DNA from 3 places in the Prochlorococcus sp. MIT 1318 genome. Region 3 is predicted to be linked to each of the others. Evidence: predicted binding sites of a transcription regulator. Region 3 holds the regulator's gene; each other region holds the start of a gene.
The links. The regulator NtcA, encoded in region 3, controls nitrogen genes in cyanobacteria. The targets are predictions, from matches to a motif close to GTANCNNNNGNTAC.
Positions count from the first base shown of each region.

Region 1: the regulator NtcA is predicted to act here: its motif matches at 2,404-2,417, upstream of glnA (type I glutamate--ammonia ligase).
Region 2: the regulator NtcA is predicted to act here: its motif matches at 6,303-6,316, upstream of urtA (urea ABC transporter substrate-binding protein).

Region 1 is NZ_CP138958.1:2,116,060-2,126,710, forward strand. It holds gene SIB66_RS10655 (hypothetical protein) at 1-134, opposite strand, end outside; gene glnA (type I glutamate--ammonia ligase) at 918-2,339, opposite strand; gene SIB66_RS10665 (pyridoxal-phosphate-dependent aminotransferase family protein) at 2,886-4,070, shown strand; gene SIB66_RS10670 (nucleoside deaminase) at 4,012-4,485, opposite strand; gene SIB66_RS10675 (pyridoxal phosphate-dependent decarboxylase family protein) at 4,606-6,012, shown strand; gene SIB66_RS10680 (YcjF family protein) at 6,106-7,704, opposite strand; gene SIB66_RS10685 (carbamoyl-phosphate synthase subunit L) at 7,701-8,090, opposite strand; gene lspA (signal peptidase II) at 8,267-8,764, opposite strand; gene SIB66_RS10695 (biotin transporter BioY) at 8,761-9,333, opposite strand; gene SIB66_RS10700 (DUF3148 domain-containing protein) at 9,390-9,629, shown strand; gene SIB66_RS10705 (M16 family metallopeptidase) at 9,626-10,651, opposite strand, start outside.
Region 2 is NZ_CP138958.1:614,191-624,841, reverse strand. It holds gene SIB66_RS03275 (CbiX/SirB N-terminal domain-containing protein) at 1-199, shown strand, start outside; gene cobA (uroporphyrinogen-III C-methyltransferase) at 196-981, shown strand; gene ureC (urease subunit alpha) at 1,024-2,748, opposite strand; gene SIB66_RS03260 (urease subunit beta) at 2,785-3,102, opposite strand; gene SIB66_RS03255 (urease subunit gamma) at 3,112-3,414, opposite strand; gene SIB66_RS03250 (urease accessory protein UreD) at 3,433-4,392, opposite strand; gene ureE (urease accessory protein UreE) at 4,476-4,988, shown strand; gene SIB66_RS03240 (urease accessory protein UreF) at 4,988-5,671, shown strand; gene ureG (urease accessory protein UreG) at 5,671-6,279, shown strand; gene urtA (urea ABC transporter substrate-binding protein) at 6,397-7,692, shown strand; gene SIB66_RS03225 (ABC transporter permease subunit) at 7,791-8,945, shown strand; gene urtC (urea ABC transporter permease subunit UrtC) at 8,950-10,077, shown strand; gene urtD (urea ABC transporter ATP-binding protein UrtD) at 10,074-10,651, shown strand, end outside.
Region 3 is NZ_CP138958.1:186,281-196,931, forward strand. It holds gene SIB66_RS01060 (hypothetical protein) at 1-38, opposite strand, end outside; gene dcd (dCTP deaminase) at 135-728, opposite strand; gene SIB66_RS01070 (cob(I)yrinic acid a,c-diamide adenosyltransferase) at 728-1,342, opposite strand; gene rph (ribonuclease PH) at 1,484-2,218, shown strand; gene ntcA (global nitrogen regulator NtcA) at 2,293-3,027, shown strand; gene SIB66_RS01085 (DUF3084 domain-containing protein) at 3,093-4,298, shown strand; gene SIB66_RS01090 (resolvase) at 4,295-4,726, shown strand; gene SIB66_RS01095 (DUF3146 family protein) at 4,710-4,967, opposite strand; gene pth (aminoacyl-tRNA hydrolase) at 4,967-5,587, opposite strand; gene SIB66_RS01105 (TatA/E family twin arginine-targeting protein translocase) at 5,595-5,870, opposite strand; gene psbH (photosystem II reaction center phosphoprotein PsbH) at 5,905-6,093, opposite strand; gene psbN (photosystem II reaction center protein PsbN) at 6,181-6,324, shown strand; gene SIB66_RS01120 (alpha-mannosidase) at 6,333-9,347, opposite strand; gene SIB66_RS01125 (photosystem II reaction center protein I) at 9,411-9,530, shown strand; gene SIB66_RS01130 (DUF3769 domain-containing protein) at 9,636-10,651, shown strand, end outside.

The DNA.
Region 1 (10,651 bases), 680 kb from region 3:
CTTGTTTCATTTACCTCAGATAATTCAGGCATTTCGCCGGGCAGAGTTAGTGCTGCTTTTAAAATATCTTTGGCAAATTTACGTTTTTGGTTATTGATGTTACTCCTGCAAAAACAGGACCAATTGCTGGCCATAGGTTAAATCCATAATCTTCGGCCTTTTCCCCCTGTTTAAGGGCACAGGACATTCCAATCACTAAACCATCAATTACCCAATTACTCCTATCATCGGGGTCAGCTTCACCAATAATAACGGACCGTTTCTCTCTTGAATTGAGAAAGTCTTTTTGTTGGATAGCATCAAGGAAATAGGCATAAGCAGACACAGAATAGATATACAACTACCTTTCTAGACTAGGCAGCTTGATAAATTTGAAGCTTGAATGTAGTAATTAAAAGGTCAGCAAAGCCAAAATCTACTTGAACCCGTAAAGTTGTTCATATAAACAACCGTATACGCAGTATTGGATGATTTATTAGCAGTTTCTGCCATTGACCACGAAGACGTTTCTTCTCAAGCTTGGCCATTACTTAATGGCTGCAAATCACAAGAGCCCATGGGATTCTGCTTAGTTGTTTAGCTTGAACCAAAGGAATGAGTACTCCATCAAATCTTCTGCTTGAAGATGCAGTTGATATTAATTGTAGATGGCTTACTATTTACACACCAATGCTAGCAATTAAGCGTCACAATATGTTGTTAATACATGTCCCTCTCATAAACATTCTCAGCCATTAAATTCTAATTTCTTTCCATAGTCAAAGTGCCTCGGAGGACATTTTCTATAAAAAGAGCCATATTTTCCTGAATGCTAGGGCATGAAAAATGTCCCCGCTTAGCTGCGGGGACTTGAAAATTAGTTTAAATGAATAACTTTCCCTATTTTTTCAAACAGATGGTGATCTTTTCACCCAGTCTCATGCGTCGTAATACATGGTGAACTCATGGGGATGAGGACGTTGACGCAATTGCTGCACCTCTTCGTATTTGATGTCAATCCAGTTGTTAATGAAGTCTTCAGTGAAGACTCCCCCTTCCATGAGGTAGTTCTTGTCTGCATTTAACGCTTCGAGCGCACCATTAAGTGAAGCTGGCACTGTGGGAATGCTGGCAAGGCGTTCTTCTGGTAATTCAAATAGATCCTCATCGAAACCATCGCCAGGGTCAATTTGGTTTTTAATGCCGTCAACGCCCGCCATCATCATTGCGCTGAAAGCTAGATAAGGATTGGCCAAGGCATCGCCTGGGCGGAATTCAAGACGCTTGGCTTTCGGGTTTGGGCCAGTGAGCGGAATGCGAACAGCTGCAGACCTATTGCCCTGGGAATAAACAAGGTTTACAGGAGCTTCAAAACCTGGCACCAAACGCTTGTAGCTATTGGTTGTGGGGTTTGTGAAAGCCAGGAAGGAGGGAGCATGCTTAAGGATGCCGCCGATATACCAGCGAGCCGTCTGTGACAAGTTGGCGTAGGTGCCTTCTCCAAAGAACAGGGGCTGGCCTCCTTTAAAGAGGCTCTGGTGAACATGCATCCCGGTGCCGTTGTCGTTGAACACCGGCTTGGGCATAAACGTTGCCGTTTTGCCGTATTTACGTGCAACATTCCTGACGATGTACTTGTAAATCATCACGTTGTCCGCAGCTTCAATCAGCTCAGCGAACTTCATCCCCAATTCATGTTGGCCAGCACCAGCAACTTCATGGTGGTGCTTCTCCATCGGGATTCCTAATTGCCCCATCAGCAGCAGCATTTCGGAACGGATGTCCTGGGCGGTGTCGTTGGGTGGAACCGGAAAGTAGCCTTCTTTCAGTTGGATCTTGTAGGCAAGGTTGCCGCCTTCTTCAATGCGACCGCTATTCCAAGGGGCCTCAATCGTGTCAACGCTGTAGAAGCAGCCACCTTCGCCAGAGTTATAGCGGACGTCGTCAAAGATGAAAAACTCTGGCTCAGGGCCGAAAAAGGCTGTATCAGCTAGGCCGGTGCCGGCTAAGTAACCGAGGGCTTTTTGGGCAAGTGCCCTGGGGCATCTGGCATAGGGCTCGCCGCTACGAGGTTCCCGAATGGAACAGATCAAGCTAAGAGTCTTGTGGCGATAAAAGGGGTCGATCCAGGCCGTACTGGCGTCGGGCACCATATCCATATCTGATTCGTTGATGGCCTTCCATCCACGGATGGAAGATCCATCGAAAGCCAATCCATTAGTGAAGGCTTCCTCGTCAATCAAGTCTGAACAAACGGTGAGGTGCTGCCACTTGCCGTGCAGATCAGTGAACTTGAGGTCAATCAGTTCAATGCCCTCGTCCTTGATCTGGCGGAGGACGTCTTGGGGTGATTTGCCCATGGCGAAGATGAGGCCGAGCCGGCGATAAGTGAGCGACCGTAATCAGCCGCATGGCCTCCTTTTTGTAGCAACAGGTACCTTCTAATGAAGCCTTGTTTCCTTTCTGGGTGGATTCCGTAACCGTTTCTGTCAGCTTGGGCTGATCTAAGTCTGGGAGAACTTTATGGCTTGATCACTGATTTTGATTGTTTAGCTTCTATATCCCTCAACTCGTCCAAGTCGTCCATTCGTCCTCAATGGCTGATCTCATCAAAGGGTTGATTGGTTGCTACAACCATTTTCTTTCAGCCTTCGCTCGATCTGCATGAACGGTTTTGAAGCCTGCTTTCAGTCAATGGGAATCAGGCTTCAAAGGGACTTTGCCAGACGAGCTAGCGTTTTTTTACTTTCTTCCCTTCTGCTGCCAAGAGACGCAAAAAAAAATCAGTATTTTTTATTGCCCTCGCTATTGATTGACCTGCTTGGTTGCCGTTGCAATCCCTCAAAAAAGTCCCGGGGATGAAGGGTGACTGCTTAGGCTCTAGATAATTGAACTAACCAAGGGCCTTGGCGACGACGCAAACCCTTCCCCAGGTTGACCAATCTCATAAGACGGTTCTCGAACCGATTGCCACGCCTACCCGCTTGCTATTTGGGCCTGGACCCTCAAATGCCGATCCCAAGGTGCTTCAGGCACTTGCGCGCTCTCCGATTGGCCACCTTGACCCCCTTTATCTGAAATTGATGGGTGAGGTGCAGGAGTTGCTCCGCTACACCTGGCAGACCGACAACCGTTTCACACTGCCGATGAGCGGTACTGGTAGTGCTGCCATGGAGGCGACCTTGGCCAATACCGTTGAATCTGGTGACACGGTATTAGTTGCGGTAAACGGTTATTTCGGCAATCGCCTTGCCGATATGGCTGCTCGCTATCGAGCCAATGTTCAGTTAATTGAAAAACCCTGGGGAGAAGCCTTTTCCCTTGCAGAGCTAGAAGCAGCTTTGATCGAGCATCGCCCAGCAATTCTGGCTCTAGTGCATGCAGAAACATCCACTGGCGTTTGTCAGCCAATGGATGGTGTCGGCGATCTTTGCCATAAGCACGATTGCCTCTTACTGCTTGATACGGTCACCTCCTTAGGCGCTGTGCCGGTTTTTCTGGATCAATGGAAGGTTGATCTGTCTTACAGCTGCAGCCAAAAGGGGCTCAGCTGCCCTCCTGGTCTTGGTCCTTTCACCATGGGGCCCCGCGCCGAAGAGAAGCTTGCGGCCCGTAGTAGCAAGGTGCCCAATTGGTATCTAGACGTGTCGCTGCTGAATCAGTATTGGGGAAGCGACAGGGTTTATCACCACACTGCGCCGGTGAATATGAACTTTGGGATGCGTGAAGCGCTGCGATTACTTGCGGATGAGGGCCTTGAAAACGCTTGGGATCGTCATCGCTGCAATGCCGAAGTGCTCTGGGCAGGGCTCGAGAGTCTTGGTTTGGAGTTGCATGTACCTGAAGCCTTGCGTTTGCCCACACTCACAACTGTTTGCATTCCTAATGGAGTTGATGGCAATGCCTTCCGTCTGCATTTGCTGAATGAGCACGGCATTGAAATCGGCGGCGGCTTAGGAAGCCTGGCTGGCAAGATCTGGAGGATTGGCTTGATGGGATACAACTCCACCCCTAAAAACGTTGAACTGTTGCTCAATCTGTTCGAGTCAGAGTTACCTCGTTTTCGTGAAAACGTTGCCGTTGCTGCTTGAACCAGGCTTCTAGCTGCTGCCTGGCTTCAACTTCCATCACACCGCCAAGAACACGCATTTTATGATGTGCACTGGGGTGTTCCCCCAGATTGATTGTGCTACCAAGCCCGCCTCGCTTGGGGTCGTATGCAGCAAAGATCACCTGGCCCATGCGCGCTTGTATTAGTGCTCCCGCGCACATCGGACAGGGTTCCAGAGTGACAATCAGGGTGCAGTCATTAAATCGCCAATCACTTCTGAGCCAGGCAGCCTGTCGGAGTGCAATCAGTTCTGCATGGCCTAATGGATCACGTCCTCGATGCCTTTGGTTGCTGCCATGGCCGATACAGCGGCCATCGGCATCCAGCACTATTGCACTCACAGGAACTTCTCCAAGACCGCCAAGTTGTTTTGCTCGAGTCAGTAGCCGCAACATCCAACAGCGGCATTGCCTGTTGGTTAGTTCAAGAGGTTTCGCTAAAGGCACCGCTAAGTGGCAGCTCCTGATCAAACAATGCCATCAGGAGGGAGAATGGAACTTGTATGACGAGCGTTATTGGCTGGCACTCCCCAGATAAGGCCGACTGCGACCTTGGCGCCCTTTGCCAAGCCTGACCGTTTCGATCCAGAACTGCAGACTTTTCTGGAGCAGGCCAGTGCTCGACTTTGTCAGTGGTTCGCAACAGCAAGCAATCGAGGCCCCTTACCAGCACTTAGTGCTTTGCCTGATGTGGCGCCGCCGCCTCAAGGTCTTTCAGTTGATGCCTTGCTGGACGATTTGCAGTTGGTGATGGAAGGGGCTTATCAGCCTTCCCATCCAGGTGCTTTGGCTCATCTCGATCCGCCTCCTCTAACGGCATCCATCGCTGCCGATTTGATCTGCGCAGGACTAAACAACAATCTTTTGGCCGAGGAGTTGTCACCCAGTCTTTCGCGTTTAGAGCGAGAGATGTGCCGCTGGTTTGCTGAGCGCTTGGGGCTGCCGTTGACGGCTGGTGGTGTGGCAGCCAGTGGTGGCAGCCTCAGCAATCTCATGGCGATGGTGATAGCTCGCCAACAGGGAGATCTTCAAGATGATCCCAGGGCAGTTGTGCTTGCAAGTGTCGACGCCCATGTGTCACTCGCTAAGGCCATTCGGGTTATGGGGTTGGCTAGCGATGCCTTGCAGTCGGTGCCTGTCGATCAAGAGGGCTGCATGAATCTCGATGCCCTAGAGGATCAACTGAAGGCTCTCCGCGCAGAAGGGAGACCATGCTTAGCCGTTGTGGCGACAGCAGGCACGACTGTCCAGGGAGCTGTAGATCCCTTGGTAGCGGTAGCAGAGCTATGCAGACGCGAGCGGGTCTGGTTGCATATCGATGGAGCCATTGGAGGGGTCTTTGCTCTAAAAGAAGCCACTGCTTCTGTGGTTGAAGGAATCTCTCTAGCCGATTCGATCACAGTGAACCCTCAAAAGTTGCTTGGGATCACTAAGACATCATCCCTATTGCTAGTCGCGAACCAATCCCATCTTGCTTCAGCCTTCTCGACTGGCTTGCCCTATATGGAACCAGCCTGGGGAGACGGTCATGGAAGTGAAATTGGCCTTCAAGGAACTCGGCCAGCAGAGGTGCTCAAGCTTTGGTTGGGTCTGCGTCAACTCGGGGAGCAGGGAATTCAGAGCTTGCTGGAGGGGGCAATTCAGCGTCGTCAGTCGCTCGCGCGTCAACTCGATGCATCCAGGTTGATTCTTCTCAGCGGACCATTGCATCTGATTGCCTGTACACCTAAGAACGCCGATGCAGATCAAGCCTCAGTCTGGTCATTAGCAACACGGCAAAGCTTGCTGGAACAGCAGTTGATGGTGTCAAGACCCTTGCATCATGGTCGTCATTTCCTCAAGGTGGTCTTGGGCAACCCCCATACGCAATCGATTCATCTCAATCGGTTGGCAACTCTGATGAATCAATCTTTGCTGGGTTAGCGCTAATGGCTTCATCACCCCCACGAGGTCGCTGGGTGGCAATTATCACGACTGTTTTATCAGTAGCGATTGGATTGTTCTACCTGGCTTTGATCACAGTTCTGGATGCCCGAGGTCCGATGCGTCCGCCACCCCCCGAGGCCCTGGGCGTGGCGGGAGCTGTCGCCGTTTCTCCCGCTGAAGAGGCTCAACCACCCGCCGCAGGGCTGTCGTGAGAAAACGTTCCAGCGAAGATTCTCGTCGGTTGAGATCGTAGTGACGTTGCACCACTTCCTGCATACCGCCATCCCCCCAGTCTTGATCCTGCTGGAAGTAGGTAATGAAGCTGGCTCCCGCAACGCGTGTGAGCCAAGCAGCAGCGACCCCTTGTACCGCTCGGCCCAGCAACAGGGTGGGCAAGTTGACACTAAGAGCTGTGCCGATGATCGCCACTCCACCTTTAACAATGCCAAGTCCTGCCAAAGTGCGACCTACTGAGACCGCCAGTTCTTGTGCTCGGTTGCGAGTGAGTTGAACTCCATAGACCCGGGCGACCTCCATCACCATTTGGGCATTCACCGCTGCCGTCCCCAATAGATCCACTCCTGGGAGGGGGGTTGCAGCGACGACACCACCACTAATCCAGCTGTAACGATCAACACACTGACGCGCTTCATGGTGTCGTTGTCGATCCAACAGCTGCCGACCGGCATCTCCCAGATGGCGACATTGCAGCAGAATGTTGTCTGCAAGTAGTTCTTCACCATCGGCGTGTAGCACTGACGCAAGGCGCCGCAACAGGTTGTCGACCTCAGCCGGAGGCTGCAAAGGTCGTTTGCCAGGACGCGGCAATGACTGGGGTGCAGCGCTACAGGAGATCACATCTTCAGCTTCAAGCAAGCCCTTGCATCGCCCTCGCAACTGCGCCAACAGCCGTCGCTCCTCTTCTTCACCGCGTAGATCGCATTTATTCAGAACCAGGAGCAATCGTTTGCCCAGATTGGCGAGGCTACTGATGACCTCCAGCTCTGAAGCGCGTAAATCACAGTCCAGAACCACCACCATCAGGTCAGCTCTACTAGCTCGTTGCCTTGCTTCCTTCTCTCGGCTTAAACCGGCTCTGCCAGCTTCAAGAATTCCTGGGGTGTCAGCCAGTTGAAGGCCACGATCAAGTCCCTTTAAACGCAGTCGATAAATCTGGCTACTGGTTGTGGATCCCATGGGTGCACCAACCTCACCCACCATTTCGTTCAGGAGTGCTCGGATCAGAGATGTCTTGCCGCTGGAACCAGTACCGAACACCACCACCATCAGATCACCACGGGCCAGCTCATCAGCCACCCTTTCTCTCTCTTGCTTAAGCCCTTCTCGAGTGACATCGTCTTGAAGGCGTTCGAGCAGGCGATCAATGCTTTCAAGACTTTGCTTGGCTGCTTGATGACGGCTACTTGGAGGAGAAAGGGGCCGTTGATTGTTTTGAGCAGTTTCTAAGTTCTGACGCTTAAAAGCCTTCCACCAGGGCCATCCAACTTGATAGATCATCAAGATGATGAGGCCTGCTGTTAGTAACAACACCGGGCCTAGCAACCAGGGAGGTAGTAGGTAACTCAAATCCCAGAGCAGGTTCCTCACCACTTGCACTAGAGCTCCGATGACAAGCAAGACCACCAGCGCGCAGGCGATCCATAGGAGCAGCCGCTGACGGGAGGTCATTTGTTTGTCATGATTCCGCTGGCCTCCAGATTGAATGATCTTTGACCAGAGAGACAGCGTCTGGGATCTGGAACTGTTGGCATCATTGCTGAGCCAGAGACAAAGAATTTGTATCCGCAAGGCTCATGGCCGATCAATAGCAGATCTCTGGCATTAATGGTTGTGCCGGACTTGCCATCTTCCATATCGCAAAGACACCTATTGCACTTGTCCAGTTCATCACCACCATTTAAGGCATGCTCTGAATCTTCCCAGACCAGCATGTTTGATGCTTTCGCTGGCCGTATGCAGGAATGAGGTGGATAGGTCATTCGATCTTTGAGGATCGTGAAATCTTGATTTGATCGGCGTCGCATCATTCCAGCTCTCGGCCTCTCCTCCCCCACCAACGTGCATTGGTGGGTTTGAGATCATCTAGAGACCAAATGTTTGTCTTGATGATCAAGTAAGGGCAAGCTCCATCCTTACGTTTCCACTAAAGCGGCAGCTATCGCTTTAAAGAACAACGTTTCGATCGGGTTGACTGATCTAATTGATGATCACTCCAGCCATGGCACAACGCTTAGGTGTGTTGTTGTCCATGGCGTCTTGTCAGGGCGTCGATTCCGAAGCAGATCACGGCCAAATTGATCGCCACATCGGCTCCATTGAAAATCGGAAAGTCCACCGGTACAAGTTGCAGAAAGTCGGTGACGTGCCCTAGACGCCATCGGTCCAAGCCATTGCCGATAGTTCCGCCGAGCAGAAAGGACATTGCAAGGCCTTGCCATATCGGCATCTGTCCTGCTCTCCAAATCCAGACCATCAAACCAATGGTCACAGCCAGGCTGAGCAGCCCTAAGAGGAATGTTGCTCCATTGAAAAGATTAAAAGCTGCGCCTGTATTGCTGATCAGACGCAACTGCAATAGCCCAGGAACAAAAGGGAGTACCAAGCCTGAACTGAGTTGTTGACGGGCCCAGCTTTTGCTGATCTGATCAATCAGCATCAGCAGGATGCTGATTAGCAGCATTGCCCTGCGTGATAGTTGACGTTGCTTCAGTATTTGAGGTTGATTCATTCAACAAACAGCAGATTTCGCAATGGCAAGGCAAGTACGCCAACGCCTGCACAGAGGACTAGTTGAGCGGGTAGGGGCCCAAAGGTATAGCTAAATAGCAGTTCTGGAATGCGATCAGGCCAATGGTATAGGGCAGATCCGATAAGCAGATTGAGTACGCCGCAAAGTTGCAGCATGATCAGCCCCGCGATTGCTGCAATCGTCAGGCTCAGTACATCATTCATGCCTGGTTGCTGGGCCAGACGACCACTGAGCCAAGCAGCTGGAACGAATCCAGCCAGGTAGCCAAAACCTGGTGTCAGCACATAATTGAGGCCTCCACCACCATGAAATACGGGTAGGTCAACTAGGCCAATGGTGAGATAGGCAACTGCAGCGATGACTCCAGCACGCGGACCGCATACGAGTGCACACAGCAATAGAGCTGGCACCTGCCAAGTACTTGGAAGCGTTAACACGTGCGGTTGTAAGTCAAGGCCAGGCAAGAGCAGCGCAGCAGGGATCAACCCTCCTACAAGGATCATCATCAGGCCGGCGAGGGCGCCGCTCCAGGTGGCCAGGGCTCGCAAAAAGGGTTTTCAGCTAGCTCCATCCTGCAGTAGGAGAGTGGCATTGCTCATTTCTGATGGAACCGGTTATTGGTCAACAGGTCCGTTTAAAGGTGCCTTTGCCTTATCTAAAGACCGCGGATCCCATGCCTATGCTACGGCCACCGGATTTGGTCTCCCCAGAAGAGCTTGGCGAGATCGTTGGCCTGCGAGCCAAGGACATGGCTGTTGTGCGATTTCGTCATGGCAGCTTTCTGATCCCACTGGATCGCCTGATCTTTGACCTTTCAGATGTTGATGGCGCAAAGGGGGATTAAGAGCTTTGAACCACTTGCTGTTGCCAATCCTTGGCAAGGATTTGAAGGCTGTTTTCTGGGCCACAGAGACTTAGCAAGGGCATTCTTAGATGTCGTTGAGCTGCCTTTTGCAGAGCGCTTCCATCAAGATTTTTGATTGCCTCCAAGCTGTGCTGGTCATAGTTGGCTGGCAGCCCTAGTCCCCGCAATTGGGCTCGGCGTTCTGCCCGTTGTCCAGTGGTTTGAGCTCCATGGGCGAGTTGACCATGGAATTTTGCGCGTGCCAGTTCAATGTCTTCTTCTGATATCTCTTGCTGGCTGAGTTCCCACCAGCTATCTAGAAGCAATTGAAGGGTGAGTTTTGCCTTGTCTTCGCTTGTTGAGGCATGGAATACAAATGGAGCGGCACACTTACGTACCGGGTGATGAGTGCCTACGTCATAGGCCACCCCGTGTTGCTCTCGTAGACGCCTGAACAGCAAGCTCGACATGCCTAATCCCAGGTGGCAGTTCAGTAGACGCAGTGCTAGATCGTCTTCATGGCCATGCGCAAGGGTTGGCTGTCCAAGCATCATGACCACCTGACTTGTAGGTTCAGGCTGAAGACAAATGTTGGATTCGAGCTGAATGTTCTCTGTTGAGATCTTGCTCGATTCAGGCGTTCTCGCTTGCTGAGGTGGCTGATTGGGCCAGCGCTGAAAAGATTCCATTGCCTCCAGCCGCTGTTCAAGATCCTCTGGAAGGGTCCCAGAGAGGGCAAGCACAGGTGATTGTGCTGTTAGCCCGTCGATTAGCGAAATTAATTGCTGACGACCAAGTTGGTTGAGGTCCTCGCTAAGGCCAAGGGGATCGTGGCCGTAGGGGCCACTGCCGTAAGCCATCTGCCGCCAGCCGTCAAAAGCCACGTGAAATGGGTCTTCTCTTTGTCTTTGCAAGGCCTGAAGACTGAGATCCCTTTCCAGCGTTACTTGACTTGAATCCAGATGCGGATCGATCAGCATCCAGCCAAGTAAATCAAGGAGTCGTTCGGCATCACGATCTGC
Region 2 (10,651 bases), 430 kb from region 3:
GCTGGCGTTGCCCATGCTTTCCTGGGACGACTGGCATGCTGATGTCGCTTCAGCGAAGGAGGCATCCACGCCTCTTTTCCTTGCCTTGGCGCCAATCCAGATGACGCAGACGCTGCGCGATTCTGGGGTGATGACTTCCCTACTTGAGATTGAGTTATTTCGATTGGGTTTGATTGATTTGCTGGCTGCATTGCCATGAGCTCTTTGGACTTTGGCACTGTGTATTTGGTGGGTGCAGGCCCTGGTGATCCTGATTTGCTCACACTGAAGGCTTATCGTCTGCTTCGCCAGTGCGGAGCCTTGGTTCACGATGCTCTGGTGCCTAAGGAAGTACTCGAGTTAGTGCCCGAGTCTTGTGAACGGCATTTTGTTGGTAAACGTCGAGAACGTCATTGGGTCCCACAGTCCAAGACAAATGAGTTGCTTGTTGAATTGGCTCAGCGTCATTCCTGTGTAGTACGCCTAAAAGGTGGTGATCCTTTTCTGTTTGGGCGGGGTGGTGAGGAGGCCGCCTATTTGCAGAGTCATGGGGTATCGGTGGAGGTGGTCCCTGGGATTACAGCGGGGATGGCTGCGCCGGCCTATGTGGGTATTCCTCTGACCCATCGTTGTGGTGGTAGTTCTGTCACCTTTGTGACAGGTCACGAGAAGATCGACAAACAGCGCCCTTCTGTGAATTGGAAGGATCTTGCTAGCGCAAGTGACAGCCTGGTGATTTATATGGGTTTGCATAACCTTGCTTATATCGTCGAAGAGTTGATTGCCGGTGGCCTCGATCCAGCTACGTCCGCAGCAATCATTCAACAGGGCACTGTCGTAGGTCAGCGCTACCTCAAAGCTCCCTTGGAACAGTTGGTTCAAAGGGTGCAGAGCGAAGGGTTTGCAGCGCCGTCGATTGTGATTGTGGGTGCAGTAGTTGATGAACAGGTGGCAGCGTGTGCTCCTCAGCCGGCTGAGGTTATGATGCCGATCAAGACTTGATCTATGACTTAGCAACCTAAAGGTAGATGTTGAATTTAGCGTTTAGATTAGGAGATATCGCTGGGCCATTGGTAGTTCTTCTGCGGGGTCGCATGTGAGTAAATCGCCGTCGGCGAACACCTCGTAAGTTTGTGGATCTACCTCTACTTTTGGTAGTGAATTGTTGTTGTGCATTTCTGCTTTGCCGATCGTGCGGGTGTTCAGAACGGGAATGCAGGCACGTTGCAGCCCCAGCTTGTTTGGAAGATCTGTTTCGATGGCCGCTTGGCTCAGGAAGGTGAGGCAGCTGGGGGCAAGGGCTTGGCCGAATGCTGCAAACATTGGTCTGCCATGGACTGGTCCAGGTGTTGGAATCGAGGCATTAGCATCGCCCATTTGCGCCCAGATGATTGACCCGCCCTTGATGACAAGTTCTGGCCGCACGCCGAAGAAGCCTGGCTTCCAGAGCACCAAGTCTGCCAGTTTGCCTACCTCTACTGAGCCAACATGGTTGTCAATGCCGTGGGCAATGGCGGGGTTGATCGTTACCTTGGCGATGTAGCGCTTTAGGCGGTTGTTGTCGTTACGAGTGCCACGTGGATTGGCAGCATCTTCTGGCAGAGGGCCTCTCTGAACTTTCATCTTGTGAGCGGTCTGGAATGTTCTGGTAATCACCTCTCCGACTCGTCCCATCGCTTGGGAATCACTGGCAATGATGCTGAAGGCACCGAGGTCGTGGAGAATATCTTCCGCAGCGATCGTTTCGCGACGGATGCGCGATTCGGCAAAGGCCACATCTTCAGGAATCGCTGGATCGAGGTGGTGGCAAACCATGAGCATGTCGAGGTGCTCTTCCAGGGTGTTGCGGGTGTAAGGCCGGGTTGGATTTGTGGAGCTGGGCAGCACGTTGCTTTCACCACAGATACGGATGATGTCTGGTGCGTGGCCTCCACCGGCCCCTTCGGTATGGAAGGTGTGGATGGTGCGTCCGCCGATGGCTCGGATTGTGTCTTCTACAAAACCTGCTTCATTGAGTGTGTCTGTGTGGATGCAGACCTGGACATCGAAGCGATCGGCTACCGAAAGACAGCAGTCAATAGCTGCTGGAGTGGTACCCCAGTCTTCGTGGAGTTTGAGGCCGCAGGCTCCGGCTAGTACTTGCTCCTCGAGAGCTTCAGCTGTACTGGCATTGCCTTTACCAAAGAAGCCAAGATTCATCGGCAAGCCTTCGGCTGCTTGCAGCATGCGGCTGATGTGAAAGGCGCCAGGTGTACAGGTAGTGGCATTGGTGCCTGTTGCCGGACCTGTACCACCACCGAGCATGGTGGTAACGCCGCTAGCTAGGGCAGTCTCGATTTGCTGTGGGCAGATGAAATGGATGTGGCTATCGATGGCTCCGGCGGTCACGATGTGACCCTCTCCAGCAATGGCTTCAGTGCCTGGGCCGATCACAATGTCAATCCCGTCAGTGATGTCGGGATTGCCAGCCTTGCCGATGGCAACGATCCGTCCGTCTCGTAGGCCGATATCTGCTTTGACGATCCCCCACCAGTCGAGGATCAGGGCATTGGTGATCACGGTGTCAACAGCACCATTGGCGCGGGATTGCTGGGATTGCCCCATGCCGTCGCGGATCACTTTCCCTCCACCGAATTTGACTTCTTCGCCGTAGGTGGTGAAATCGCGCTCCACCTCCAGGATCAACTCGGTGTCTGCTAGGCGTATGCGGTCGCCTGTGGTGGGGCCGTAGGTTTCGGCGTAGGCCTGGCGATCCATCCGGTAGGCCATAGCAATGCAGCGAAAGGGACGAGGTGTAGAAGCAGTTCAGTCGAGTGGTCCGTTGACCAGACCATTGAAACCAAAAACCTTGCGGTGACCAGCAAGGGAAACCAGGCGCACGTCACGTTCGTCGCCGGGTTCGAAGCGGATTGCTGTTCCAGCAGGGATGTCCAATCGGTGCCCCCGTGCAGCATCACGATCGAAGTGCAGAGCTGTATTGGTCTCGAAAAAGTGAAAGTGGGAGCCAACTTGGATCGGTCGATCGCCACTATTGGCCACGCGCAGGGTGAGGGTTGGCCGGTTGCTGTTGAGTTCAAGCGTGCCCGGTTCAGGAATCAGTTCACCGGGGATTAGCGGAGGCATGGGGATTTTTTAGCGGATGGGGTCGTGGAGGGTGACCAATTTGGTGCCGTCCTTAAAGACGGCTTCGATTTGCACCTCCGGGATCAGTTCGGGAACACCATCCATTACCTGATCGCGACGCAGCCAGGTGCTGCCTTCGGCCATCAGCTCCGCGACGGATTGGCCGTCACGAGCGCCTTCGATGACAAGGAAGCTGAGCCAGGCCACGGCTTCGGGGTGGTTGAGCCGCAGGCCGCGGTTGAGGCGTCGTTCTGCAAGCAGGGCAGCGGTGACGATCAGGAGTTTGTCTTTTTCCTGGGGGCTGAGGTGCATGGAAGCCAGGATTTCATTTCAGTGTGGCGAGGCAGAAGGCGATTGATGGTTCTTTGTGAACCTTTCGTTTGAGAACGTTCCCTCTTCTTGCAGGGGCCATTCTCGTGGAGGTTGAGGAGTGCTGAGCCGCCGTAGCTGGCGTGTGCGGGCCCAGAGGCGGGAAAACCATTGGCGTGCGGCTTGGCTTGATGGCCCTATATATCGGGCCACTAAGCCTTGATCGAGACCACCACAAGCCATGGAACCTTCTAGGTTTGCGCGATCTGTTCGACAGTTCCGCAGAAGTATCTCCATCACGTCGGCAGTCAGAGGATTCGGTGCGGCCCAAACAAAAGATCCGAACACGGGCTGTGTCCCCATGCCGTGCAAACTCTGCAGCACTTCGCTGTTGAGCTCGAGTTGATCGACTAGTTCCCATTGACGACCAATCGGGGTTTGTCGGCAGATCTCCAGGCTTGACCTCCAGGCGCCTTCGTTCAGTGTTTCTCCAGCAGCTGTGCGACCTAGGCGCACCACTTCGGCGCAGAGAAAACTGGCTTTTGGTTGCAGTTCGACTTGCATCCGTTGCTTGTAGAGGCCTCCTTGAAAAACCACGAGCTCTTGGGGTAACCATTCCAGGTCAGCATTGGTTGCTAGTTCGAAGTGACACTCTTGACTTGCCCAGCGGCCTTTGGGGTGTTGTTTGGAGCGGCCTACGGAGCCATAGACCTTCTGGGCAGCCACACTCGTGACCAGGCCGCGGCTGTCTGCTCCGGCTTTGACATTCACACTGAGCTGATCTCCTCCGACCAAACCCCCTGCGGTGTGAAGTAAGGGCAGTTGACAGCGGCCGTCGTGATCAAGATTGGCACGCTGAATCTTGAATGGAGCCGTGCATTGGCTCTGATGCACGGTGAGCCGGGGTTGAAGATCGTCTGTCGCAGTTTTGCTGATCAGTTGCAGGGAACATTGGCCGTGCCAGGGTCTGTCGCCAGTCATCGGAGCACGCTGTGATCGAGCACGGTTTAACTCTTTAGCAACACTCACGGATGGAGCAGTTGCCGTTTGGCAGGCTTATGGTCATGAGCTTGGTCGATTTTCCTTCTCGCGACACTGTTCCGGTGCTCACCCGCAGGCTTGATGCTGTTGGGGTTGAGGCTTGTATGGAATTGCCTCTCACTGCTGAAGAACGCACCCGTTTGCGGGGGCTGCGATGCACGGCTTGTGGTCAGTCCGTCTTATTGCAATTGCCGCGGCAGGGCCCATTGCAGCCTGGAGAAAGTCTGGCTGCGGCGGAAGGCCCTGTTTTGGTGAGGGTGGTCGCTGCTCCTGAGAAACTGTTGGTGGTTAGGGCTCCTTCAGAACTGGCTCTGCTTGAGGCGGCTTATCACTTGGGTAATCGTCACGTGGCACTAGAGCTACGCACGAAGCAGTTGCGGTTGCTAGATGATCCTGTCTTAGCCGATCTGCTGCGGGTGCGTGGCTTGGCTCTGGAGTCTCTGATGGAGTCATTTTATCCGGAGCCTGGGGCCTATCAAGGCGTCCATAGCCATGATCAACAGCCCATTGATGGGCAGCAACAACGTCATCACTGATGAGCAGTCTCGCTTTGCTTCAGCTTGTTAGCCCGGCTTTGCCGGTGGGTGCGTTCAGTTATTCGGAGGGTTTGGAACTGCTGGTGCAGCGTGAGCAGCTTCAGGATCGAGCAACTTTGGCAAGTTGGTTGGAGGCGGAGCTCAGTCGCGGGCAGGTCATGATCGAAGCTGCTGCTTTGCGTCCGCTGCGTCATTCCCTCAGCCAATGGAAGGTGAGTGCTGAGCAGGACAAAGTTGACCATGGCACTGCTGTGCGGGATTGGGCTCAATGGTTGATTGCACTGCGAGATGCGGCTGAAGTAAGAGCGCAGCAGCAGCAGATGGGTCGCTCTCTTTTGCAGTTATTAGCTGACCTGGGTCATCCTCTCCCTGATGGAGGAGTGGATTTTGGTTGGCCAGTGGCTTGGGCTTGGGCTGGTTTGTCTTGGGAGATAACGCCTTTGGAGGTTGTTCAGGGTTACCTGTTTGGCTGGGTGGCTAATCAGCTCAGTGCGGCCGTGCGTCTTGTTCCGCTGGGGCCAACTGAGGCACAACGGTTGCAACGTCAGCTTCAGCCGCTGATTGAAATGCAGGCGATTAGCTTGCTTGATGTGGATCCACAGCAGCTGTGGTGCGGAGGAGTGGGTTCTGCTATTGCGCAGCTCTCCCATGCTGAGCTGTATTCCCGATTATTCCGGAGCTGATGAGTAGCAAACTGCGCTTAGGTGTGGCTGGCCCGGTGGGTTCGGGTAAGACAGCACTAGTGGAGGCAATGTGTCGCCGTCTACGAGATCAGTTGCAATTGGCAGTTGTCACCAATGACATCTATACCCAGGAAGATGCAGAGTTCTTGACGCGTGTTGGAGCTCTCGAGCCAGAGCGTATTCGCGGAGTGGAAACAGGCGGTTGTCCTCATACTGCTATTCGTGAGGATTGTTCGATTAATCGCGCGGCCGTAGAAGATCTGGAGCGAAATTTTCCAGATCTTGATGTTGTGCTTGTTGAGAGTGGTGGCGATAATCTTGCCGCCAGCTTCAGTCCAGAATTGGTGGACCTTTGCATCTATGTGATTGATGTGGCGGCTGGCGACAAGATCCCTCGCAAGGGTGGCCCTGGGATTACACGCTCGGATTTATTGGTGATCAACAAGATTGATCTCGCTGTCCATGTCGGGGCCGATTTGGAAGTGATGAAGCGCGATACGACGCGGATGCGGGGAGAGCGCCCTTGGTGCTTCACCAACTTGCGGAGCGGCGATGGCTTGGAGAGCGTGCTGCAATTTTTGTTGCAACAGCTACCAAATCGCCCTTAGCAATGATCAGCGCAAAGGGCTTTGTATCATTCACTACAGAATCATGCCTGGCTGATCTTTACGTTCCCCAGGCCGCCCGAATAGGCGTGCTCCATATTCTGCCTATCTACGGTTTCAATGAACGTTTCATTCTCAAAGCGCCTTGTGGCTGGCTTCGCCGCAACCGCCGTTGGTGTCAGCATTACGGCTTGCGGTGGTGGTAGTGATAAAACCGCTAATACCGATTTCGACGACACGGTCACGGTTGGTATCCTCCATTCCTTAAGTGGCACCATGGCCATCTCGGAGTCCACCCTTGTGGACACCGAGAAAATGGCGATTGAAGAGATCAACGCTGCCGGTGGTGTTGAAGTTGATGGCAAGAAATACAAGATCGACTACATCGTTGAAGATGGCGCTTCTGATTGGCCAACCTTCGCTGAGAAGTCCAAGAAGTTGATCGATCAAGATAGTGTTCCTGTTGTCTTTGGTGGTTGGACTTCCGCAAGCCGTAAGGCGATGCTGCCGGTTTACGAATCGAAGAATGCATTCCTCTATTACCCGATTCAGTACGAGGGCCAGGAGTGTTCCAATAACATCTTCTACACAGGTGCGACTCCGAATCAGCAGTCGGAGCCTGCAACCAAGTTCATGTTCGAGAAGTCGCCCGCTGCTGGCAAGCCCTTCTTCCTTGTAGGTTCTGATTACGTTTTCCCTCGCACCTCCAATACCATCACTAAGGAGCAGGTCAAAGCTCTTGGTGGGAAAGTGGTTGGAGAGGATTATTTGCCCCTCGGCAACACTGAAGTGGCGCCGATCATTGCCAAGATCAAGAAGGCATTGCCTGATGGTGGTGTGATCATCAACACCCTCAATGGTGACCAGAACGTCGCTTTCTTTAAGCAGATTCAGGATGCCGGACTTACTCCTGAAAATGGCTACTACGTGATGAGCTATTCCATCGCGGAAGAAGAGATCAGCACGATCGGGCCTGAGTTCCTTGAGGGACACTATGGGGCTTGGAATTACATGATGTCGATTGATACGCCTGCTTCGAAGAAGTTTGCATCTGACTTCAAGGCCAAATATGGCAATGATCGTCAGGTTGCTGACCCTCAGGAGTCGGCTTACAACATGGTGTATCTGTGGAAAGCTGCGGTCGAGAAGGCCAATAGCTTTGATGACGACAAGGTACGTGAAGCTTTGATCGGAATTGAGTTTGATGCGCCTCAGGGTCCTGTGAAAGTGATGCCAAACCATCACCTGTCCCAGACCGTACGTATCGGCAAGATCACCAAAGATGGTCAGTTCGAGATTCTCGAAGAGACCGATGGCCCTGTGGCTCCACAGGCTTGGAACCAGTTCGAGCCCAGTTCTAAGGGCTATGCTTGCGACTGGACTGATGCCAACAAAGGCGAGAAGTACAAGCTTTGATTGCCTCGCCAAGGCGTTTTTCCGCTTTGGCATTGTTTGGGAGGAGTCCGGAAACGGGCTCCTCCTTTCGTCGTTTTTCCGGTCTCTGATCTTCGCCCGTGCAACTGCTTCTTGAAAGTCTTTTCAATGGTGTGGCCATCGGCTCGGTGCTGCTGGTTGCTGCCCTCGGACTGGCGATAGTCTTCGGCCTGATGGGTGTCATTAACCTCGCCCATGGCGAGTTGATCATGCTCGGGGCCTACACCACTTATGTGGTACAGCTGATCTTCAAGCTGCCTGCTCTGCAGCCTTTCTACAACGCTTATGTGTTGGTGGCGATTCCTCTGGCCTTCATCGTTAGTGGTGTGGTTGGTATCTTGCTAGAACGCACCGTGATTCGTCGTCTCTACGGCAACCCGTTGGAGACATTGTTGGCGACATGGGGCGTTAGCCTGATTCTGCAGCAGTTTGTGCGCAGTTTTCCATTGGCTTATGCGGCTGGCTTGGTGCTGGCGTTAGTGTTTGGCTTCAGTCTGCCGATCATTCTTCCTGACAAGCTTTTGCAGGGGCCGCGGGCCCGCCTGGTGCGTGCTGGAAGCTGGCTTGTGTCGGCTCTGGCTGGGGTGTTACTGGCGGGTGGTTTGGCCTCTCAGATCAGTCGTATCTCTCGTGCGACCTCTCGCAATGTCGATGTCACGGCACCTAAGTGGATGCGTGGGGGGATTGAACTGTCGGGCATGACCTTCCCTGTACCACGTTTGGTGATCATTGTGATCACGATCCTCGCTGTACTCGGTATCACCTGGTTCTTGAATCGCAGTGTGTGGGGGATGCGCATCAGGGCAGTGACTCAGAATCGTTCCATGAGTGATTGCCTTGGCATCTCAACCGATACTGTGGATGTGCTTACCTTTGGCATCGGCTCCGGTTTGGCTGGCATCGCGGGGGTAGCGGTGTCTTTGTTGGGATCCGTGGGACCCAACGTCGGCACGTCTTATATCGTTGGTTGCTTCATGGTGGTAGTGCTTGGAGGTGTGGGAAATCTGTTCGGCACCGTGTTGGCCTCCTTTGCTATTGGGGTGCTAACAGACCTGATCGGTGCTGGCCGTTTGCTCAGTATCTGGCCTTCGATGCCTGCTCCTTTGGCGAGCGTGGTTGATTTTTTTGCTACCACGAGCATGGCCCAGGTGATGGTGTTTGCGCTGATTGTGGTGTTCCTTCAATTCCGTCCTGCTGGTCTGTTTCCCCAGAGGGGACGCATGGTGGAGGCTTAAATCGATGTTGCAAGCGTTTCAACAACGCCGTTGGCCCCTGGTGATTGTCTGGGTCTTGATCATTGCTGCGATTGTGGCGGCGCCTGCAGTGGTGTCGGTATTTGGGCTCAACCTGCTCGGTCGTTTTCTCTCTCTCTCGATCGTGGCCCTCGGCATCGATTTGATTTGGGGTTTTACAGGCTTATTGAGCCTGGGTCAGGGCATCTTCTTTGCGCTCGGTGGTTACGCAGCCGCAATGTACCTTCAGCTCAATAGCTCGAGCGAACAACCCAACGGGATTCCAGAGTTCTTCGGCCTTTATGGGGTGGATCAACTTCCTGGATTTTGGCAGCCGTTTCATTCGCCTTGGTTCACGCTGATTGCCATCTGGTTGATCCCTGCACTGCTTGCCGCGCTGTTAGGCAACTTGGTGTTCCGCAACCGGATCAAGGGAGTTTATTTTTCGATTCTTACCCAGGCCGCCTTGCTGGTTTTCTTTAATTTCTTCAACGGACAGCAGAAACTGATCAATGGCACCAACGGTCTTAAGACCGATGTCACAGAGCTTTTTGGACAGCAGGTGGGCTCTGCATTCATGCAGCGAGGCTTCTTCTGGTTAACGGCCGTGATGGTGATCCTGGCCTGGTTGGCTGTGCGCTGGGTGGTGCGTGGCCGTTTTGGTGAAGTGTTGATCGCCATTCGCGATGATGAGCCGCGTTTGCGTTTTGCTGGTTACAACCCCACCTTGTTTAAAACCATCGTGTTTGCGATGGCTGGTGGCTTGGCTGGCATCGGCGGTGCTCTTTACACCGTGCAGTCCGGCATCGTCTCGCCTCAATACATGACTGTTCCCTTCTCAATCGACATGGTGATTTGGGTGGCAGTGGGCGGACGCGGAACTTTGATTGGTGCCATTCTTGGCGCTCTAGTCATTAATTTGGCGAGGAGCCAAATCAGCACGGTTTGGCCAGAAGGCTGGCTATTTATCCTGGGAGGCTTGTTTATTCTCGTCGTTACGGCACTACCAGAAGGTGTTGTGGGCTGGTGGCAGGCGGGTGGGCCACGAAACCTGCTTACTCGCTTGGGTGTCGCGCGCAGGATCGGCACCTATCCACGCTTGGAAATGGATGGCAAGGAGGAGGTGAAGTCATGACAACTGCTTTGCTTGAGCTGCGTCAAATCAGTGTCAGCTTTGATGGCTTTATGGCACTGCGTGATCTCAATCTCAGCCTGCAGCCAGGAGAATTGCGTGCCGTGATTGGTCCCAACGGTGCAGGCAAGACCACCTTCCTGGATGTGATTACTGGCAAGCTTCGACCAACGGCAGGTGATGTTTTGTTTAAGGGCCAATCTCTTTTAAACAAGCCGGAACACAGGATTGCGCGGCTTGGGATTGGTAGGAAGTTTCAGAGCCCGAGAGTCTTCGAAAACCTCACTGTTGAGGAAAACCTCGCCTTGGCGGTCAGTCATCCAAAGCGCCCTTGGCCACTTTTAAGCGCAGGTCTTAATGCTGTTGAGCGCGATCGCATTGCCCATTTGATGGGTATCGTTTCGCTGCAGACACGTGCGCATCAAGTTGCTGGATCGTTGTCTCATGGGCAGAAGCAGTGGTTGGAGATCGCCATGCTTGTGGGTCAGTCACCTGACCTGTTATTGGTTGATGAGCCAGTTGCTGGTTTGACGGATGAGGAAACAGATCTCACTGCGGATCTGCTCAAGTCTCTCGT
Region 3 (10,651 bases):
ACCTCAGGAGGTGCGGATTTTGGCTGCTTGTCTGACATACGTGGGGGATGAGATCAGTAGCTTCACTCTATCAATGTCTACAAAATCAAAAAGATCTATTGAGAGCAGACATGCATTCAACAGATCTTTTTCGTTCAAATCCTGGCGAGAGTGACGCGTTCTGGCTGATGTTGATATTTACCCTGGCGATCGCTGTAGGTGGTATCGCAGGGATCACCCTCGAAGAAAAGAAGCTGACAAATGCCTTCATTGGCATAGATACGGCAATCAGCTCCAGAACTATTGCTGAATTCAAGCGTGAGATGCCCTTCCCAACTGGCTTCGGCGGGAGTGGTATTAACGATGATGCCAAGGCGAGCATAGGTACTCTTACCTAGGCAAATGACAGTGATATTTGATGGGACCTTCATCTTCTCCAGCGCCACACCGAGACCATAAGAATGAGCCGGCAGGATGAAATACTCGCCATCCTCGTCCTGATGCAAAGGGGTGGATTCGAGATTTGCAGGATTAAATCGCTTCGGATTCATCACCGTGCCTGGTACATGGCGAAAGATCAAAAACTCCTTCGCAGAGAGCCTTAGGTCATAACCAAAGGAAGAACAGCCAAAGCTCAGTACAGGCCGTTGATGCTGCTCAGGATCAAGATGTCGAATCAGTCCGGCTTGAAAGGGTTCAAGCATCCCTGCTGCGGCCTGTTCGGTGATCCAACGATCGTTTTTAAGCATTAGAAACCACGACGCAACTCAGTGACCTGATCAGCCATTGCCATCAGGATCGATGGCATGACTGAGCCAGTCAAGATGACATCCATCGACCCGGGGCGCTGTTCCAGAGTTGATAACACATCAGCTTCATCGAGATAACCAAGAGCAATCGCCAGACCAACCTCATCCAACACCATTTGATCCAAATCACTCGCCATGATGCGATCCCGACATTCATGCCAAATGGCCTCCACGGCCTCAGGCGCGCTGGAGCCAACGGCAAGCGTTGAAGCAGGCTCAGATAGACAGCCAGGAACCGCCGGGCGCAGCCACTCAAGTCGCCCACATAGGCGCACACGCCCATCTGGGCCTTGGTCTACTCCTCCCTTGAGGAACTGAGCCACCAACACACGACTTCCCAGCCCAGCCGCTCTTAACGCCTGACTCAAGACAACAGAAAAACTGCCTCGATAGGGGGCTGTATAAACCTGAAGCTGCCCTTCAGGAGCTACCAGATGCAGCAAACGCCTATCAGCAACTACTGCCAAAGACAGGCTCCCATCACTCTCCTGCGAGCGATGGTCCGTCATGCACGGATCCACGGAGCGATGACTAGGGCTCAGGCTGGCAGTCATAAAAGTCTCAATCGCCCCGACAAAACCAGCAGAAATCAAATGTAGCGGTGGGAAGCTGCTTAACAAGGCTCTTGACACTATCCATGGTGTAAAAGCACCTGTTTCTGCCAGGCTCAGTTCATCTCAACCACCAACAGCACGATGCTCACATCCCCCCAGCCACGTGCTGACGGCCGCCTTGCTGACGTGATGCGGCCCCTTCAGATCACATGGGATCCAATGGGCTTTGCCCTGAGTTCGTTAATCATCCGCACTGGTCGCACCTCAGTGCTCTGCAGTGTTTGCGTTGAAGAAGGTGTACCCCGCTGGCGCAAAGGCCAAGGCAAAGGCTGGCTCAGCGCCGAGTACCGCCTTCTGCCTGGGTCTACTCCGCAAAGACAGAACCGTGAACTGCTCAAGCTTTCCGGACGCACTCAAGAAATTCAACGCCTCATTGGCCGCAGCCTGCGCGCCGTGATCGACATGGCCGCTCTTGGGGAAACCACCCTGCGAATTGATTGTGACGTCATTCAGGCCGATGCCGGCACACGTACAGCCTCCATCACCGGCGCTTGGATTGCCTTAAAACGAGGCTGCGATCGCTTGCTGGAACAAGGGCTGCTCACGCATCAACCCGTCATCGAGCAAGTTGCTGCAGTATCCGTTGGTTTAGTGGAGAGTTATCCCCTTCTCGACCTCGACTACAGCGAAGACTCCAGGGCTGATGTGGATCTAAACGTGGTAATGGGCTCCAATGGGCACCTATTGGAGCTGCAGGGCACCGCTGAAGGGGCTCCATTCAGCAGGCATCAACTCAACGACTTGCTGAATCTGGCAGAACCCGGTCTGCAACACCTACAAGCCTTCCAACGTTCGGCGTTAATGCAAGAAGACTAAAAACCGTCACCATTGCTACATGGTGGTGGAGGTCCACTCCCTAACTTCATATTTCTGCCGTTTGCTGCGCAGCCATGGCCGGCGTCATCCGCGGCTTCAGCCGTTACGCCCAGCAACCCTATGTTCAAGGATCAGGAAGTATGGCCAACTCGCCTGCTCCAACCCAGAAAACCCTTCTGGAAGTCATCCGTGAACTGGATGGCGCCAGCAACGAAATGGTGGAGCGTTCCAAAACCATCTTCTTTCCTGGCGATCCTGCCGAAAAGGTTTATCTCATTCGACGCGGCGCCGTTCGGCTATCTCGGGTCTATGAATCTGGTGAAGAGATCACCGTGGCATTACTGCGTGAAAACAGCCTATTTGGCGTGCTTTCTCTGCTCACAGGCCATCGCTCGGACCGTTTTTATCACTCCGTAGCCTTCACCCGAGTGGAAATGATCACAGCGCCAGCCACCTCAGTTCGCCAGGCGATCGAAAACGACACCAGCGTGGGGTTACTTCTGCTGCAGGGTCTCTCAAGTCGAATCTTGCAAACCGAGACCATGATCGAAACCCTCACTCACCGCGACATGTCATCAAGGCTTGTGAGTTTCTTACTAGTCCTCTGCCGGGATTTCGGGGTTCCAGGGGAACAAGGAATCACCATTGACCTACGCCTCTCACATCAGTCCATCGCTGAAGCAATCGGCTCGACTCGCGTCACCATTACTCGCCTGTTGGGAGACCTTCGCAATTCAGGTCTAGTGCAAATCGATCGCAAGAAAATCACCGTTCTGGATCCGATTGCCCTTGCTAAAAAATTCAACTGATCCCCGTCCCAGTCCAGGATGGTGAAACGGGTTGACACTATTCCTGATCCCACCCGCCCATTGTCGTGACCGGCTGGCTGCTGATCCTCTCCCTACTCGTCCTCGGTGGTGTGCTCTCCACCCTCGGCGATCGACTTGGCAGCCGTGTAGGCAAAGCAAGGCTGAGCCTGTTCAATCTCAGACCGCGAAGGACAGCCGTATTCATCACCGTTCTCACTGGCAGCCTGATTAGCGCCCTGTCCCTAGGACTGATGCTGCTAGTCAGTCGACAACTGCGAGTAGGACTTTTTGAACTGGATGACCTTCAGGCCAAACTCCAACAAAGCCGCGATGCCCTCAATTCAAGTCGGTCGGCCCAGTTCAATGCCGAGCTTGATCTCAAGCAGGCCAGGTCGGACAGCAATCAGGTTCAGAATGAACTAAAGGAAGCCAAAAAGCGAGCTGCCGCCCTTCGCAACGAACTCGCACCACTACAAAAACAAAGACAACAGCTCGAGGCGGAACGAGCTCGTCTCAGTCGCGACATTTCCAAAAAAGATGCCGACATCCGCCGAACGGAAGTTGAACTAGCCAATGTTCGCAGCAGAATTAGCGCGGCTGAAAAAGAACTGAAGCAGCTCGAGACCAACCTCATTGCCTTACGTCGAGGGGATGTTGTGCTTAGCAGTGGGCAGCAACTTGCCGCAGCCACCCTGCGGCTCGATAACCCCAGCCAGGCGAAAGCCGTCATCGACCGCCTACTTCAGGAAGCAAACCTGGAGGCTTTTCGACGCGTACGTCCCGGTGAAGAAGCCAATCGACAGATCCTGCTCGTGCCACGCACCGATATCAACCGCATCGAACAGATCATCCGAAAGCCAGGCACCTGGGTGATCTATGTGCGCTCTGCCGCAAACGTGTTGCGTGGGGAGAACGTGGTGTATGCCTTCCCGGATGCTCGCCAAAATATCAACATCGTCCGACAAGGCGAAGTCCTCGCAAGAACGACTCTTGACCAAAACGAGAAGAGCAGCGAAACCGTGCGCAACCGACTTAGCCTCCTGCTTGCATCAACTCTGGCAGAGGTAAAAAGACGCGGATCCCTCAGTTCAGGACTGCAGTTCGATGGCAGTGAAATGAACCGGCTCGGCAAGGCATTACTGAACCGTTCTCAAGAGCGGATTGAGCTAGAAGCCGTGGCACTCCGCAACAGCGATACAGCCGATCCAGTAGCAGTTGTCCTGCAGCCCGTGGGTGGTCCTTGGACAAAGATTCCCGAAGACAAACCATGACAAAGCTTGTGGCCGTAGATCCTGGTCGCAATAAATGTGGATTAGTTCTTGCCGATACAGCAACAAGTGCTGTCGTTGAGGGGAAAGTGGTGGCCGCAGCCGCTGTGCTCGACCTCATCATGCATTGGCAAAACCAAGCACCCTTAGAAGGCATCTTGATCGGCAACGGCACCAGCAGTGAATACTGGCAAAACCTTCTGCTGCATATTGCCCCCTTGCATGTGGTCGAAGAACGTGGGAGCACACTGCGCGCCCGCCATCGCTATTGGGAGCTATGGCCCCCAAGCAACTGGCGCCGCTGGCTACCCCGAGGAATGATCCTGCCTCCCCATCATCTGGACGCCATAGCCGCAATGGTGTTGCTTGAAGACCACCTCGGGCAACAACTCCTTTGGCACGGACCACCCAACTTCAGAATCGGGCCCTAACAGTGAACAGATAATCCCCACCAGGCTCAAGGTGGTAGTCAGCCTTAACGAGGAAGCGCAGTAAAGCATCCTCAATCAGTGCCCTCCCAAGAGAGGGTTCCACTTTCAGTTCACCCCGATCGAACGCCCAACTGAACTGCCACTGAAACCCCCCAGCGGAGACCTCCCCATCCAAGCGTTGGTCGGCAAAGCTTTGCCGGTGTACACAGAGGCGAGCAGTGGTGACAGGCAAATGACTCATCAGCAGGCAGAACAACCCTCCGGTTGAAAAGCATTGAGACGATTACCTGCCCGTTCCAACCCAAGGCACTGAATCAGATCCAAACCCATCAGCACCTCATCAAGCACTTGATCGACTAGGAGGCTCTCCTGCCGACTAAACACCCCGAGCACATGCGAGACGGTTCGAGCTCTTCGTTCCTCAGAGGTACAACCTGGAGCACCGATCCCGATCCGCAGACGACAAAAATCCTGAGTCCCCAGATGTTGAATCGCGCTGCGCAAACCATTGTGACCTCCTGCACTTCCCTGGGCGCGAAGCCGCAGTCGACCCAAAGGCAAATCCATGTCATCTACAAGCACCAGCAACTGATCAACCTCCAAGCCAAACCAATCGATGGCTGCACGAATCGCCCGACCGCTTTCATTCATATAAGTTTGAGGCATCAGCAATCGAACCCTCTCTGAGCCAACCGCCACTTCCGCCATCAGTCCATGGAACTTTGTTTGCGGCCTGAAAATGACTGACTTCTGCGCAGCCAACTTATCGAGGGCCATGAAGCCGATGTTGTGACGGGTACCGACATACTTTGAGCCTGGATTGCCTAGGCCTACCAATAGACGTAAACGACCCGGCCTCATACCACTCTCAGCTGGCGGGAGGGTTTTTAGCCTCCTGAGGGGTTTCACTTATTGCATTGGTGTCTTGCTGCACGGACTCTTCCTTCGCAGCCTGTTCGATGGACTCAGGTTCTGCCATCGTTTTATGAATCTCTCGCTCGAATTCCTTTGAGGCTGCCTGAAAACCTTTCAAGGTTTTACCAAGGGTGCGACCAAACTCTGGAAGTCGTTTAGGTCCAAAGACAAGCAGTGCTATGGCGCCGATAACCGCCATCTCGGGGAGACCGATGCCAAACACATTCATAGGCGAACCTCAGCCCAGCAGAGCCGAGGGCAGTCTATTCAAAGCTGATGCTTTGGAGGAGAAGCGACTGGTTGTAGATCTGCAAGATGGTCACCAGGAAAATCAGCAACATGAAGCCGATCCCAGCCATCACTGGGGTAGTGCCCCAACCTGGCACTACCTTGCCAGGGGCGTAGCCGGGTAGAGATTTGATCAGATTTCCCAGACGGGTGCTTTGAGCCATAACGGAGCTTCGGTCTCGGATGGTGATTAAGCATGCTTACTGTAATGGTCATAGTCCGCATACGGACTAATCCTGTCGAGAGATGTGATGGAAAACTCCTCCTCCGAGACCTACTCCCTGCTCATTGCCATGGTCACCATCACCTTCGGACTGACCGGATACGGGCTCTACACAGCTTTTGGTCCTCCCTCAAAAGAACTCGAAGACCCCTTTGAAGAACACGAAGACTGACGATCGCATCAATCGACACGCTCAAGCAATAGTTCTGCCAACTCTCCAGGCTTCAGCTCTACAGCTTCGCCGAGACAGGACTCGTGAGCGCTACCAACCCGCCAAGTCTTCCCTACGGCCCAAGACTGGCGTGTTGCACCGGCATTAAGCACGCTGAGCTTCAGCTGCCTTACTTCGGCATACGTCACAGCCAATGGAACCAGCTTTGAAGGCAGCGACGGCAATCCTGGCCATGACACCTTGAGATCAGAAGGCCCCAGCCAGCCCGGCTCTCGAAAAGCCAACGCTGCCTGAGGCACAGCCTCCCGACTCCAACCATTGGGAACAGGCATCAGTGCTAATCGCTGACGATGCCAACCCCGATCAGCCGAGGGATCTGGCCAGGTAGCCCCTCTAAGCAGAGAAACACCAAGCCTGTCTGGGCACACATGAACGCCCTGAGGTCCATCCAATAACACCGCAAGGCCACCACCCGGCGCCGCCGACTCGCTCGCCAACCAAGAGATCAAAGGGACCTCCCAACGTGCTTTTTCCCTAGCCGTCATAGCTTCAGCAGGCCGTTCAATGACTCCACCGCTGGTATCCGCCGCCCATCTCACCGCTGAGCAAGCCAGGGGAACCTCCAAACGCAGTAGCTCATGACTTTGACGCCAATCCACGCCTAGACGCAGCTCGAGCCAGGGGCAATCAGCTCTCAGCTGCACATCAAGGCGCAGAGCACTGCTCCCAGCCCAACCTCGCAAGACCAAGCGCGCTACAAGAGGTCCGTACTCCACCAGCTCCATCGAACCATTCCAGTTCAGAGCCAATGGATGCTGGCGATAATCTGCCGCCAGATCCCAGGCGTCCCAAAATTCGCCACGATCGCGAAAAAGCCCCCAGATCAGCGGTCCTGCTAACTGAGGTGTCCCGTTCCGATCCCAAAGTTGCTGCAAGCCTTCGGCACCAAAATCAGCTTGCAAAAGGCCATTACCAATCCGCCAACCGCCTTGATCAAGGGGCTGAATCTGCACAGCCCCACGAACAGGTAAGCCATCAACAACATCTAAGGCCTTACTGACACAACGCTGAAGCGGAACTGCTGTCACCCCTTGCTGCACAGGCAACTGCACCCAGGTTCCGCCTCCCTTGGCCTCTTGGCATGGAAGCTGCCTACCGGCGCTGCCCCATTGATCTCGTGGCAATCTCAGCACAGGCGACCAACGCTGTAGTGGCTGTAGACCCATCCAGACCCAGCACCCACCCGAAGACTCTTGATCGAATCGATCGGAGCAGGACACCCCACTGCGAAAAAGCTGCTGCAGATGCTGATCGCGGCTCCGCCTTGATTCACGACATGACGATCGCCAGACCGGCTCAGCCTGCTCAAACACTTCAGGAATCGATGTGCCTGGAAGGATGTCGTGAAATTGCTGAAAGAGCAAAGGCCGCCAATCTGGCAATGAAGATGCAGAGGTTCCAGGAACGTCAGCCCTATCGCCAAGCTGGCAAGCAAGCAAAGCTATAGCAAGGTCTGCTTCCCTCAAAAGCCTTTCAAGGTGTCGGTTTTGACGCTTCTGATCGGGACGGGTCGTCGCACAACCGCGATGAAGCTCCAAATAGAGCTCATCACGCCAAACCGGCAAAGTCGCAGCATGAGCTTCAAGCGTCGCAAGGTAAGCCCTTACTGTGCCCGGCCTCTGGGGTAAAGCCTGAGGATGATCCTCCCAAAGCTGCAGCTGCTCTAGCATTTCTGCAGTGGGGCCACCTCCATGGTCGCCAACTCCCGGAACCCACAAAGCCTCTTCAACAGCGGTAGACGCCTGCCAAGACCGCTGCTCGCGAAGCATGGCCATCGGATTCCCATCAGTGCCAATTGGCGGAAGCATCAGCGCTAGGACCTCAGCCTGACCACGACTGCACCAACGAAACAGTCGATGCGGGAAGGGATTACTGGCATTCCAGGCCAATTTATGGGTGCAGAACCAACGGATTCCTGTCTGGGTAGCTACCGCTGGCAAACCAGCGGCAAAGCCAAAGCTGTCTGGAAGCCAGGCCAACTGATGGGACCACTCCGGAAATGCTGATCGGCTGTACTGCTGTCCAAGCGTGAACTGTCGCCAAAGCGAAGCAGTGCTCACCAGCACACAATCAGTCTCGACCCAAGGGCCATTGATCGGCTCCCAACGACCTGCCCGACTTGCATCCTGAAGCGCAGCAAAAAGAGTTGGACGGTGATGTTCAACCCACTGATAGAGAGCTGGCGAGGAGTGGCTGAAATAGAAATCAGGAAATCGCTGCATGAGGTGCAGCACAGAGCGGAACGTGCGCTCTGCCGCCTGCCAAGTGTCAGCCACTGACCACAGCCAGGCCAAATCAAGATGGGCATGGCCGATCCAATGGATCAGCCCCGGCGGCTGCGCTGCATTGCGTAGTTGCTGGTCGACAGCCACGGTTGCCTCCTGACTGTGCGGATCCAGCTCAAGCCAAGCCTCCGGCAACACCTCTCCCAGCTCTAAATAGAGCGCCAGCGCTTCAGGCAGCAGAACCTGATCTAGATCCACTGCACCGGCCCTGGGTTCCAGCACCAACTCACTGTTGATCAACGCGCCATCGTCATGGCTAGGACTCCTCAACTCCAGCAAGACTGTTAAAGGACGCTCCCAACAGATCGATTCAGGAAGGCTCCACCGACAAGTGGTATCGAACAGATCCCCCTCATGCACCAACACACCATCCACCCACAGCCGCATCTGATCAGCCCACCAACCCAAAACCAGCCGCAAACAACTTGCTTGAGCTTTTCGCCAGTTTTCAGGACAAAGGATCTCCTGCTGCAATTGCAGCCATACTCCGCCTCGAGGCCAGACCAATAAACCCCTGGCAACCCAGTCGGGCCGATGGATTTGAGCCCAATCATCGTGAAGCAGAGACAGCCGGTCACGGTCCCCTGCGCGATGCCAACCTGGCTTGAGATCCCACCGATAGCGACTTCGAAAAGTTTCAATCCACGCCAATCGTTGGGCTTGAAGCTGCTCCTGCATCCCTAAGTGCCCTCTATGCCCCATAAGATGTCATCGATGTACTAGAAGCTGAACGGTCTCTCCATGCTCGCCCTCAAGCTCTCCGTTTACTCGGTCGTCTTCTTCTTCGTAGCGGTTTTCGTCTTCGGCTTCTTGGCCAGCGATCCTTCGAGGACACCAGCCCGTAAGGATCTCGAAGACTAAAAGCCTTTGCAAGCGAAACTTCTCGGGTCACGCAACACACTGGACTGAGGCCTGCTCAGATCTTCCATCAATTATGGGAAGATCAGCTGCCCCAGCTGAAGCCTATTGGCGGCGAACAGTCCCCCAACCCTTCTCGTTGGGCTCTTACTTGCGACAGGGTTAATCCCTGCTGAAGCAAATTCTCAGTCAAGCAACTCATACAAAGAAGGCACCTCCTCGCCCACCCAAGCGGCTCCCATCGCACGATCAGGGGGTCAGTTGGGCCAATCAACAGGCCTTCAACGCCAGCCCAGCCTTCCAGAACAATCTCCCGAACCTCCCCGAGAGCTCAAACTTCGGGCTAACCGCCAACGATATGACGCCCGACAAGAGCGTTTTATCGCTGAAGGTAACGTCAAGGCCGTTCTCAATGGAGGCGTCCTTCATGCAGACCGCATTGAGTTCGACAGCAACTTCAACACCCTTTATGCAAGGGGTAGCGTTAATTTCCGCAAGGGATCTCAGTACTTCCAAGCCAGTTCCCTCCGCTACAGCCTGATTCAAAAAGAAGGGGAGCTTGAGGACGTCTATGGCGTTCTAGATCTCGACAGCGCAGCAATCGACCTTGGCCCCAATTCACTCGATGCAGCTCAGATCCCACAAAGCCCCTCAAAGCCACGACGACGCCTAGCAATACAAGAAAGTGAAAGCCTCGGATTCCCCACAGCTTTAGACGTTGAGTTAAACAGCACCACCGCTGGAGCTATCAGCAACCAGACCGCTTCAACAACGATCTGGAATCAAAGTCTTGCCCAAAACAATCAATGGGTCCAGCTAGATCAGCCACCGCAATCGTCCGAGACATCTCTAAAAGACGCAAACAATCAACCAGGCATGGCCTGTCCACCTGTGCTGCCGCCGATACCAGATTGGCATCCCCATCCCTGGGCCGTAACGGCTTGGGGTGGCCAGATGATTGATTCAAATTTTGGAGACACCTTTCTGTTCAATGGCCGAATGAGGGAGGAATATCTCCTGGGCCTGGGTCTGCAGAAAAGAATCGCTCGTGCAGGCCCCTTCGCTCTTGAACTAGAAGCAGACCTCTTTGCTCACCATGCCAACCAACAAGCTGGAGGAGCATT